2 regions of the Streptomyces sp. NPDC050548 genome follow, and region 2 is predicted to be linked to the other one. Evidence: riboswitches for the same ligand, from Rfam matches in the RefSeq annotation. Region 2 holds a riboswitch; the other holds the start of a gene.
The links. Region 2 has a riboswitch for S-adenosylmethionine ahead of ACIBJH_RS13075 (aminotransferase class V-fold PLP-dependent enzyme). Riboswitches for the same ligand answer to the same signal wherever they lie in the genome.
Positions count from the first base shown of each region.

Region 1 (5,132 bases), on a different contig from region 2:
CCCTGGAGGGTGGATCCGGCGCCGGAGTACGTGCCCGCGTTGCGGACCGCCTTGGCCGTGCCCTTGGTCGAGGAGACCTGGTAGGCGACCGAGGGGTTGGGGGCGAGGTAGGCGTCGATCTTCCCGGAGGCCAGCGCGAGGTAGGTGCTGTTGTTGTCCTGGAAGTACTTGACGGTGAGCGCCTTCTTGCCCTCGGCGGCCAGCTTCTTCTTCCACTCCAGGAGGATCCGCTCCTGGTTGGTGCCCGCGCCCACGGCGACGGTCTTGCCGGCGAGGTTCTCGTAATTGCCGTCGAAGTTCCAGGAGTTGTCGGCCTTCACCGCGAAGCCGAGGTTGTCCTCGCGGTAGGACGCGAACTCGTACTTCGCCTTGCGCTCCTCGGTGTCGGTGACGTTGGAGAAGGCGACATCGACCTTTCCGCTGTCGAGGCCGATGAAGAGGCTCTCCCAAGTGGAGTTCTTCAGCTCGGGCTTGAGGCCGAGGACGGCGGCGACCAGGCGGGCGATGTCGGTCTCGGAACCGGTGAGGGTCTTCTGGTCCGAGCCCACGTAGCCGAGCGGCGGGGAGCCGGCGGGCAGGAAGCCGACGCCGATCTCCAGCTTGCCGCTCTTCGCTATGGACTTGGGCAACTCGGCGCTGATCGACTTCACTTCGGCGACCTTGAGCTTCGCCTCCTTGGCCGCACCGAGGGAGAAGGCGCCCACGGTGACCGTGCCGGAGGCGGCACCGCCGGACGTGGTGGCCGCGTCACTGTCGCCGCCGCAGGCCGCGAGACCACCGGCGAGGGAAGCGAGGACGGTTCCCGCGGTGAGTCCGCGAGTGATTCTGCTGCGCAGGCTGAGAGTAGACATGGCTGTTCCTAGGCTCGGTGTCGAGGGTGAAGGTGAGGAAGGGGTTCAGAGGACCTTGCTGAGGAAGTCCCTGGTCCGTTCGTGCTGTGGCCTGTCGAGGACCTCGTGGGGCGGGCCCTGTTCGACGATCTTTCCGCCGTCGATGAAGACGACCCGGTCGGCGACCTCGCGGGCGAAGCCGATCTCGTGGGTGACGATGACGAGGGTGGTGCCGCTGGTCGCCAAGTCCTTGATGACGGAGAGGACTTCGCCGACGAGTTCGGGGTCGAGGGCGGAGGTCGGCTCGTCGAAGAGAATGACGCCGGGGCGGAGGGCCAGTGCCCGTGCGATGGCGACGCGCTGCTGCTGGCCGCCGGAGAGCTGCCTCGGGTAGGCGCCGCTCTTCTCGGCGAGACCTACGCGGCCCAGCAACTCCCTTGCCAGTTCCAGGGCTTCGGGCTTGCCGAGCCTGCCGGTGGCGACCGGGGCGGCGGCCACGTTGTCGAGGACGGTCAGGTGCGGGAAGAGGTTGAAGTTCTGGAAGACGAACCCGATCCGGCTGCGCTGCGCGAGGATGGCACGCTCGCTCAACTCCTTGAGCCGTCCGCCCTGTTGCTTCACCCCGATGAGTTCGCCGTTGACGCTGACGTAACCGATCTCGGGCTTCTCCAGGTGGTTGATGACCCGCAGCAGCGTGGACTTGCCGGAACCGGACGGGCCGAGGATCACGGTGACCTCGCCGGGCCGCACGGTGAGGTCGACGCCGTCCAGCACGCGGTGGGCGCCGTACCACTTGTGGACGTCGTGCACCTCTACGGCGGCGGGTGTGATGTCCGCCAGGGGTTCGACGGTGTTCGTGGTCATACGGCGGTCTCCCTGCGGATGCGGGCCCGCAGATCGGTGACACCGGTGCGGAGTTTCTGGATCGGGGTGGGCGGCAGGTTGCGGGTGGCGCCCCGGGCGTAGTGCCGCTCGACGTAGAACTGGATGACGGACACCACGCTGGTCAGGATCAGGTACCAGACGGTGACGACCAGGAGCAGCGGCACGATGTCGCCTGGGTAGGTGGAGCCCATCGTCTGCGCGGAGCCGAACAGGTCGAGCAGCGAGACGTAGAAGACCAGCGAGGTGCTCTTGATCAGGCCGATCAGCTGGTTGACGTAGTTCGGGGTGATGGAGCGCAGCGCCTGCGGGAAGACGATTCTGCGGAACTGGTAGCCCTTGGGGAGGCCGAGGGCGGAGGCCGCCTCGTGCTGGCCCTGGTCGACGGAGAGGATGCCGCCGCGGACCACTTCGGCCGCGTACGCCGCCTCGTTGAGGCTGAGTCCGACGACGGCGACGACCATGTCGGTGGCGAGCTTCGACTCGTCGACGGAGAAGAAGGCGGGTCCGAAGGGGACGCCGATGCTGAGCGTCTGGTAGAGGGCGCTGAAGTTGTAGAGGAAGATCAGCACCACGATGAGCGGGATCGAGCGCAGCGCCCACACATAGATCCAGCTCACCGCGCGCAGCACCGGGCTCTTGGAGAGTCGGGCCAGGGCGAGCAGGATGCCGCCGAGGAGACCCAACACCGCGCTGAGCGCGGCGACTTCGAGGGTGATGACGAGTCCGTCGAGGATCGTCGGGCGCAGGAACCAGTAGCCGAAGCGGTCCCACTGGTAGAAGGAGTTGGTGACCAGCCCGTGGACGAACTGGGCGGCCACCACCAGCACGACCAGGGTGACGATCCACCGGCCGGGCCGGCGCAGCGGCTGAACTCGCTGTGCGGTGAGGGGTTTTGACGGGGCGTCTGCTGCGGGGGCGTCGGCCAGGGACACAGTGGTGCCTGGGGGTTCACTCATGGTGGGCTCCGGCGGGTTCACAGACCCCGGTCCGTGGCGGTGGACGCGCGACGGCGGACGGCACGCGCGGGTGCGCGGGACCGGGGGCGGGGAAGGGGCAGGCACACCGGCGGGATCGGGTGTGCGTCAGAGGTGCGTGGGCCGACTGGTCGTCAGGCCCGACAGCGGGCGCGGCCCGGTGCGGTACACAGTGCGCTGCTGACCCGGAGCAGATCGACAGCGCGGTCGGCGACGAACAGGTTGGCGTACGACCGTACGCAGCCCTGCGGACGGCATGTGGCCGTCCTGAGAGCTGCGTACATGGCGTCACCTGTCACTGTTCCGGCCCCGCGGGGCCTCGCGCTTACCGAAACGTCATCCGGTCCGGTCGTCACCTGGGGCACCCCACCGCGTGCGAGGGTTGCCGGTCAGCAAGCCAGGGCTTGTCGCTGACACTCATGACCGTTCTGGCCGCAAGTTAAGACAATTGCCCGAACGAATGTCAACGGCCGTCCACCAACTGGACGGTGGGCACGCCGCTCAACTGCGGCAAGCTCCCGTTTCGTCCGCCGCATGGGCCGCCCAGTCCAGGATCTGGACAGCGGCACCGGCGGCCTCCAAGCCCTGGCAGCGGGCGTGGTGGCGGCGGGCGATGCCGTCGAGGTCCAGATGGGTGCCGAAGGCGGGGTGGGCGGCCAGCCGGCGGGCGTAGGCCCACAGGTGGGGGTGGTCGGCGACGCTCTGCACGGCGGCGGCGTCCAGGTGGTAGCGGTGCACGGTGTCGAGCTGCACCAGGGTCACCCACAACTCGACATCGGCTGCGGTGAGTTCGTCGCGGATCATGTGCTCGCGGCCGTCCAGCCAGCGGTCGAGCGAGCCCAGTGTCTCCAGCAGCAGGCCGAGGGCTTCGTCGCGCTCGGCCTGTTCGCCACCGGCCGCTCCGGCGCGCTGTGCCGCGTCCTCGATGCCCTGTGCGCAGAGCCGCTCGACGGCCTCGATCTCCGACTCGGCGCCGCACGGGTAGAGCCGGGGTCCGCCCGCACCGAAGTGCCGGGCGAGGTCGCGGGTGATGTCGGGGGCGTGGGTGCTGACGATGCGGCCGGACCAGTCGTCGCTGAGCACGGGCGCTGCGGCCGGTCCGGAGTAGCGGTGGGCGCTCGCCTCGTAGAGCAGGCGCAGTTCGGAGTGTCCACCACTCGGACAGTCGGGTACGGCGGAGAGGAACACGGCCGGACAGCTCTCGTGGAGGCCGAGGAGGCTGTGGGTGACGGCGATGCGCAGGCCGTCGGCGCAGGCGGTGGACAGATGGAGGCGGTAGCGGCGCGGCACGGCGTAGTGCCCGCTGCGCGCGTCGCTCCCGATCCGGCCCCTGAACAGGGGGGCGGAGCGGGGTGAGGGGACGGCGGCGAGAGACGTGACGGACATGGGACTCCCCGGGTACGGGCGCGTGGACGTACGCGCGGCGGAAGCGTCGTCGAACGGTGGACGGGGCTCAGCGCAGTGGGCTCATGGCGCTGCACACCCGCAGCAGATCGATGTGACGGCGGGAGGTCAGAAGGGGCGAACGGTCCACTCGGCTGGTGGTGACCGGCTCAAGGCGCCCCATGTTTCCCTACCTGTTCACTAGGATTCCCTACTGGAGTGTCGATCCACCGTCGCCCGGGGTCAAGAGGGCGTCCACGGGTCGGGCACAGGTCCCGACCCGTGGACAGGCCGGGCCGCTACTTCGCGTACATCAGGGTCCCGAAGCCGAGCTGGTCGTAGCCACCGCTGTCGGTGCCGTAGTCACCTCCCCCGCCCTCGGGTGCGACGAGGTTGTAGTACATGGCCGAGATGTACTTGTCGTCGAGGCCGATCCGCCGGTTGTAGTGGAAGTGGAGCATCGCCCACACCGGCCGGATCTGGCCGCGCGAGGAGGCGGAGATCACCGTCTGGGACGACTGGGCGCAGCTCTGCCCGGTGCCCCAGGTGTAGGTGGTGAAGGGCACGTCGCTGCCGCTGTTGTACTTCGCGACGTACTGGGCGGCCTTCATGAAACGGCGACTGTCGTACGAGTACAGGTCGTCGCCCTGGTTCCAGGCCATCTCACAGATGGCGCCCATCTGCCCCATGCCCATGACGGTGTGGCCCTGGTCGCGGCCGGACTCCTGCCACTGGCCGAGCGCGTAGCCGTCCGAGTCGGTGTACAGATACGGCACGGCGTGCGCGATCGAGCCGTTGCCCGCACCCGACTTGAAGTAGGTGACGGCCTGGTCGTACTTGGCGCTGTCCCCGTTGAGGATCCCGATGGCCAGGATGGACGCCATGTTGCAGAGGTCCCAGTTGGCCCAGTAGTTGGTGATGCAGGCGTCGTTGTGGTTGGTGAGGAAACTGTTGTTGAGCGGGTAGAAGACGTTCGCCAGCATCTGCTGGGCGGCGGCCAGATTGAACCCGCTGTAGTCCCGCATGAGTTCGCAGGCGTTGGCGAACTGCCAGCCGTAGA
Region 1 is NZ_JBITGV010000002.1:79,884-85,015, reverse strand. It holds gene ACIBJH_RS06225 (ABC transporter substrate-binding protein) at 1-851, opposite strand, end outside; gene ACIBJH_RS06220 (amino acid ABC transporter ATP-binding protein) at 897-1,694, opposite strand; gene ACIBJH_RS06215 (amino acid ABC transporter permease) at 1,691-2,671, opposite strand; SAM riboswitch class IV at 3,006-3,114, opposite strand; gene ACIBJH_RS06210 (glutathione S-transferase C-terminal domain-containing protein) at 3,191-4,075, opposite strand; gene ACIBJH_RS06205 (putative leader peptide) at 4,143-4,256, opposite strand; gene ACIBJH_RS06200 (alginate lyase family protein) at 4,372-5,132, opposite strand, start outside.
Region 1: it holds a riboswitch for S-adenosylmethionine, as region 2 does, so the genes downstream of both, ACIBJH_RS06215 (amino acid ABC transporter permease) here and ACIBJH_RS13075 (aminotransferase class V-fold PLP-dependent enzyme) in region 2, are expected to answer to the same signal.

Region 2 (5,132 bases):
CGTCGGCACGTACCTGTCGTTCTTCCTCTTCGGCGGAGAGTTCCCGGGCGGCGACTTCGTCGCGCGGTTCTACTCGATCCACATCCTGCTGCTGCCGGGCATCATGCTCGGTCTGGTGGTCGGCCACCTGATCCTGGTCTTCTACCACAAGCACACGCAGTTCGCGGGTCCCGGAAAGACGAACAACAACGTCGTGGGCATGCCGCTGCTGCCGGTCTACATGGCCAAGGCCGGAGGCTTCTTCTTCCTGGTCTTCGGTGTCATCGCGGCCATCGCGGCGATCGCCTCGATCAACCCGATCTGGGCCATGGGCCCGTACCGCCCGGACATGGTGTCCACGGGCGCCCAGCCCGACTGGTACATGGGCTTCTCCGAGGGCCTGATCCGCTTCATGCCCGGCTGGGAGATCAACTTCTGGGGTCACACGCTCGTCCTGGGCGTGTTCATCCCGCTGATCATCTTCCCGCTGGTCCTGGTCGCGATCGCGGTCTACCCGTTCATCGAGTCCTGGGTCACCGGCGACAAGAGCGAGCACCACATCCTGGACCGCCCGCGCAACGTCCCGACCCGTACGGCCTTCGGTGCCGCGTGGATCTCGTGGTACTTCGTCCTGCTCGTCGGTGGCGGCAACGACATCTGGGCCACGCACTTCCACCTGTCGATCAACTCGATCACCTGGTTCGTGCGTGTCGCCTTCTTCGTGGTGCCGGTGCTCGTCTTCATCGCCACCAAGCGGATCTGCCTCGGCCTCCAGCGCCGCGACAAGGACAAGGTGCTGCACGGCCGCGAGTCGGGCATCATCAAGCGCCTGCCGCACGGTGAGTTCGTCGAGATCCACGAGCCGCTCAGCCAGGACGCGCTGCACACGCTCACCGCGCACGAGCAGTACGTGCCGGCCGCGATCGGCGCGACGGTCGACGAGAACGGTGTCGAGCGCAAGGTCAAGGGCACCGAGAAGCTGCGCGCCAAGCTGAGCGAGGCGTACTACGGCGAGGAGTCCCAGATCGCCAAGCCCACCGTCGAGGAGTACAAGGAGATCACGAGCGGCCACGGCCACCACTGATCGCTGAGGCGTCGCCACGCCACAGTCGAAGGGCCCCGTCCGAACACCGGACGGGGCCCTTCGCCGTGTCCTGAGCTGGATAGGGTGGGGACGCATATTTGAACCATGTTTCTACGACACTCAGGAGCGGCCGTATGAGCGCTGTGACCCCCGCTGGAGGCGACACCGCGGCGGCCCGTTCCTGGCCCGACGTACTGAGCGCGCTGCTGGCCGGACAGGACCTGAGCACCGCCGACACGGCGTGGGCGATGGACCGCATCATGAGCGGTGAGGCCGCGGACGCGCAGATCGCGGGCTTCCTGGTGGCGCTGCGGGCCAAGGGCGAGACGGTCGAGGAGATCACCGGTCTCGTCGAGACGATGTACGCCCACGCGAAGCCGCTGGACATTCCGGGTCCTGCCGTCGACATCGTCGGTACGGGCGGCGACCGGGCCAAGACGGTCAACATCTCGACGATGTCCGCGATCGTGATCGCCGGTACGGGGGCGAAGGTCGTCAAGCACGGCAACCGGGCCGCGTCCTCGGCGAGCGGTTCCTCAGACGTGCTGGAGAAGCTCGGCATCAATCTGAACCTGCCGACCGAGCAGGTGGCGCGGGTGGCGGCGGAGGCCGGGATCACCTTCTGTTTCGCGGCCAAGTTCCACCCGTCGATGCGGTTCGTCGGCGCGGTCCGGGGGGCGCTGGGGATTCCGACCGCGTTCAACCTCCTCGGCCCGCTCACCAACCCGGCGAAGGTCACCTCGTCGGCGGTCGGCTGCTTCGACACCCGTATGGCCGGGCTCATCGCGGGCGTGCTCGCCGAGCGCGGCTCCTCCGCGCTGGTGTTCCGCGGTGACGACGGTCTGGACGAGCTGACGACCACGGCGACCTCCCGGGTGTGGATCGTCCGCGACGGCAAGGTCACCGAGGAGTCCTTCGATCCCCGGGACGTCGGCCTCGAACTCGTCCCCGTGGAGGCCCTGCGCGGCGCCGACCCCGACTACAACGCGGGCGTCGCCCGCCGCCTCCTGGACGGCGAGCCGGGCCCGGTGCGGGACGCCGTACTCCTGAACTCGGCGGCTGCCCTGGTGGCGCTGGAGCGGGGGGACGGGCCGTTGGCGGACCGGATCAGGGCCGGGATGGAGAAGGCGGCGGAGTCGATCGACTCGGGTGCCGCCAAGCGGACCCTGGAGCGCTGGGCGGCCGCCACCAACGCGTAGCCGTCCGTACGGCGGTCGTCGTCCCGCGATCCGGACACGGGTTGCGGGACGACGATCACTTCACGTACGTTTTCCGACCAGGTCATGAGTGACAGTCATGAGGCCCCGGCCGACTGTCCGGCAACCCTCCGTCCGTGGCGGGGTGCCCCGGGTGAAGACCAGGCCGTAGGCAGCGAGGTCTGCGGCAAGCGCGGGCCCCTCGAAAGACACCAGGGGTCCTGGTCATCGAGGGAGCCCTCTGTGAGCAAGCGAATGCGATAGGGCGTCGAGCCCCGCCTCCGCACATCCCCTTTCACCCCCTCCGTGCTTGAGCCATGTCCCGCTCGCACGGCGGAACCGCCTTGCCTCTCACAGGAGTTCGCCATGTCTGTCTCCACCACGGCCACCGCTACGACGCTTTGCAGTGACATTTCGGGGGCGCTGCCCGTTCTCGGCCGGGATGTCACCGTCCCGCTCGTCACGGGCGGCGAGGTCACCTACGCGGCGCTCGACTACGCGGCCAGCGCCCCCGCCCTCCAGCGCGTCTGGGACGACGTGGCGGCCTACGCCCCGTACTACGGCAGCGTCCACCGAGGCGCCGGCTACCTCTCGCAGCTGTCGACGGACCTCTTCGAGAACGCGCGGAAGACGGTCGAGGAGTTCCTGGACTGCCGCCCCGACGACCAGCTGATCTTCACCCGCTCCACCACGGACTCCCTGAACCTCCTCGCCGCGGCCCTCCCCGCCGACTGCCAGGTCTTCGTCTTCGAGACCGAGCACCACGCGTCCCTGCTGCCCTGGAAGGACGCCCGGGTCACCTACCTCAACGCCCCGCGCACTCCGGCCCAGGCCGTCGAGACCCTGCAGCAGGCCCTCGCCGCCCGTGACCCCTACAGCCCGGCCCTGGTCTGCGTCACCGGCGCCTCGAACGTCACCGGCGAGCTGTGGCCGGTACGGGAGTTGGCCGCCGCGGCTCACGCCCACGGCGCCCGGATCGTTCTAGACGCCGCCCAACTCGCCCCGCACCACCCGGTGTCCGTCCAGGACCTCGACGTCGACTGGATCGCCTTCTCCGGCCACAAGCTGTACGCCCCCTTCGGCTCCGGAGTCCTCGCCGGCCGCGCCGACTGGCTCCAGGCCGCCGACCCCTACCTCGCGGGCGGCGGCGCCAGCCGCAAGGTAACTCGGCGTGAGGACGGGGGAGTTGACGTGGAGTGGCACGACAGCGCCGCCCGCCACGAGGCCGGCTCCCCGAACGTCATCGGCGCCTACTCCATCGCGTCGGCCTGCAAGGCGCTGACGGAGGCGGGCTTCGACGCGCTGGTGGCCCGCGAGCAGCACCTGATCGCCGAGGTCCGCGCGGGCCTGGCGGCGATCCCCCAGGTCAAGGTCCTGTCCCTCTTCGGCGACGACGCCCCGCGCGTGGGCGTGATCTCCTTCGTCGTCGAAGGCTGGAACAGCTCCCACTTCGCAGCCGCCCTCTCCGCCGAGTACGGCATCGGCGTCCGCGACGGCCTCTTCTGCGCCCACCCCCTGGTCCGCACCCTGCTCGGCAGCGACCCGGGGACCCAGGGCGAGTGCGGCTCCCCCGAGGCGGCCCCCGGCGAGAAGTCCCTCAACGCCATCCGCGTCAGCTTCGGCGCGGGCACCCCGGACGAGCACGTCGAGCGTTTCGTGACGGCAGTACGGGAACTGGTGACCGACGGCGCGAAGTGGAACTACCGTACGCAGGACGGCCGTTGCGTGCCGGCGGTGTGACCGTCCAGGGGTGGGGATTCTACTTGGGGCGAGCGGAGCGGCGGCGGCCGTACGGTGTGCAGGTCCGTCGCTGGGCGGACGTGACGCAGACACAGGACGGTGCGTCCCGACGGTTCCGGGTGACGGGCCTCGGGAGCAGCCCACCCAGGGGCGCGGGGAACTGCGCGACCAGCCACAACGCACGGTCAGTCGCAAACGATCCGCGCCCCCCACCCCACTAGGCGCCCAACCTCAAGAATCCAGCCCAATGGCGAACGCAGCCTCAAGATCGTGCTGGGAGTACGTCCGGAACGCCACGTGCGTGTCCGTGCCCTCGACGCCCGGGATCTTGCTGATCCGGCCGGGGATGACCTCCGCCAGGTCCTCGTGCTGTCGCACCCGCACCATCGCGATCAAGTCGTACGTACCGGTGACGGAGAAGACCTCGCTCACGGATTCGAGCGCGGCGATCGACTCGGCGATCTCCGGAATCCGGTCCACGCTGGTCTTGATGAGGACGATCGCGGTGATCACGGCTGGTTCTCTCCCTCGGGGACCGTTGCTGGGGCGGCCCTCACTCTAGTCGCCCGCCCGTCGCCCGCCACCGCCCTTCCAAGGCCGCCCTTCGGGCCCTTCTTTTTCCTGAATCTGACCCACGCGTAACCGAACCCCAGCGTGAAGCCCACCAGGTGGGCGAGGTACGCCACCCCGGGCCCCTGTGCGGCCTGGCCCGCCGCGAGCCACTGCAGCGCCGCCCAGAACGGGAGTACGACCCACGCCGGGAAGCGCAGCGGCAGGAAGAAGAGGAAGGGGAGGAGGCTCGTCACGCGGGCCCGGGGGAAGAGGTAGAGAAACGCCCCGAGGACCGCCGAGATCGCCCCGGACGCGCCGACCAGCGACTGCGCGGAGTCGGCGTTGGCCAGCGCGTAGCCCAGCAGTGCCAGATAACCGCAGGCCAGGTAGAAGAGGGTGAACTCGACTCGGCCAAGACGTTCCTCGGTCATCGCTCCGAAGACGTAGAGGAAGAGCATGTTGCCGAGGAGATGGATCCAGCTGCCGTGAATGAAAAGGGCGGTGACCGGGGTCAGCGCCTCTCGCCCCGGGCTCGCGAACAGGTCGGCCGGTACCACTCCCCAGCGGTGGAAGTACGCCCG
Region 2 is NZ_JBITGV010000003.1:626,022-631,153, forward strand. It holds gene ACIBJH_RS13065 (cytochrome bc complex cytochrome b subunit) at 1-1,063, shown strand, start outside; gene trpD (anthranilate phosphoribosyltransferase) at 1,198-2,262, shown strand; SAM riboswitch class IV at 2,343-2,459, shown strand; gene ACIBJH_RS13075 (aminotransferase class V-fold PLP-dependent enzyme) at 2,626-3,999, shown strand; gene ACIBJH_RS13080 (Lrp/AsnC family transcriptional regulator) at 4,231-4,512, opposite strand; gene ACIBJH_RS13085 (rhomboid family intramembrane serine protease) at 4,509-5,132, opposite strand, start outside.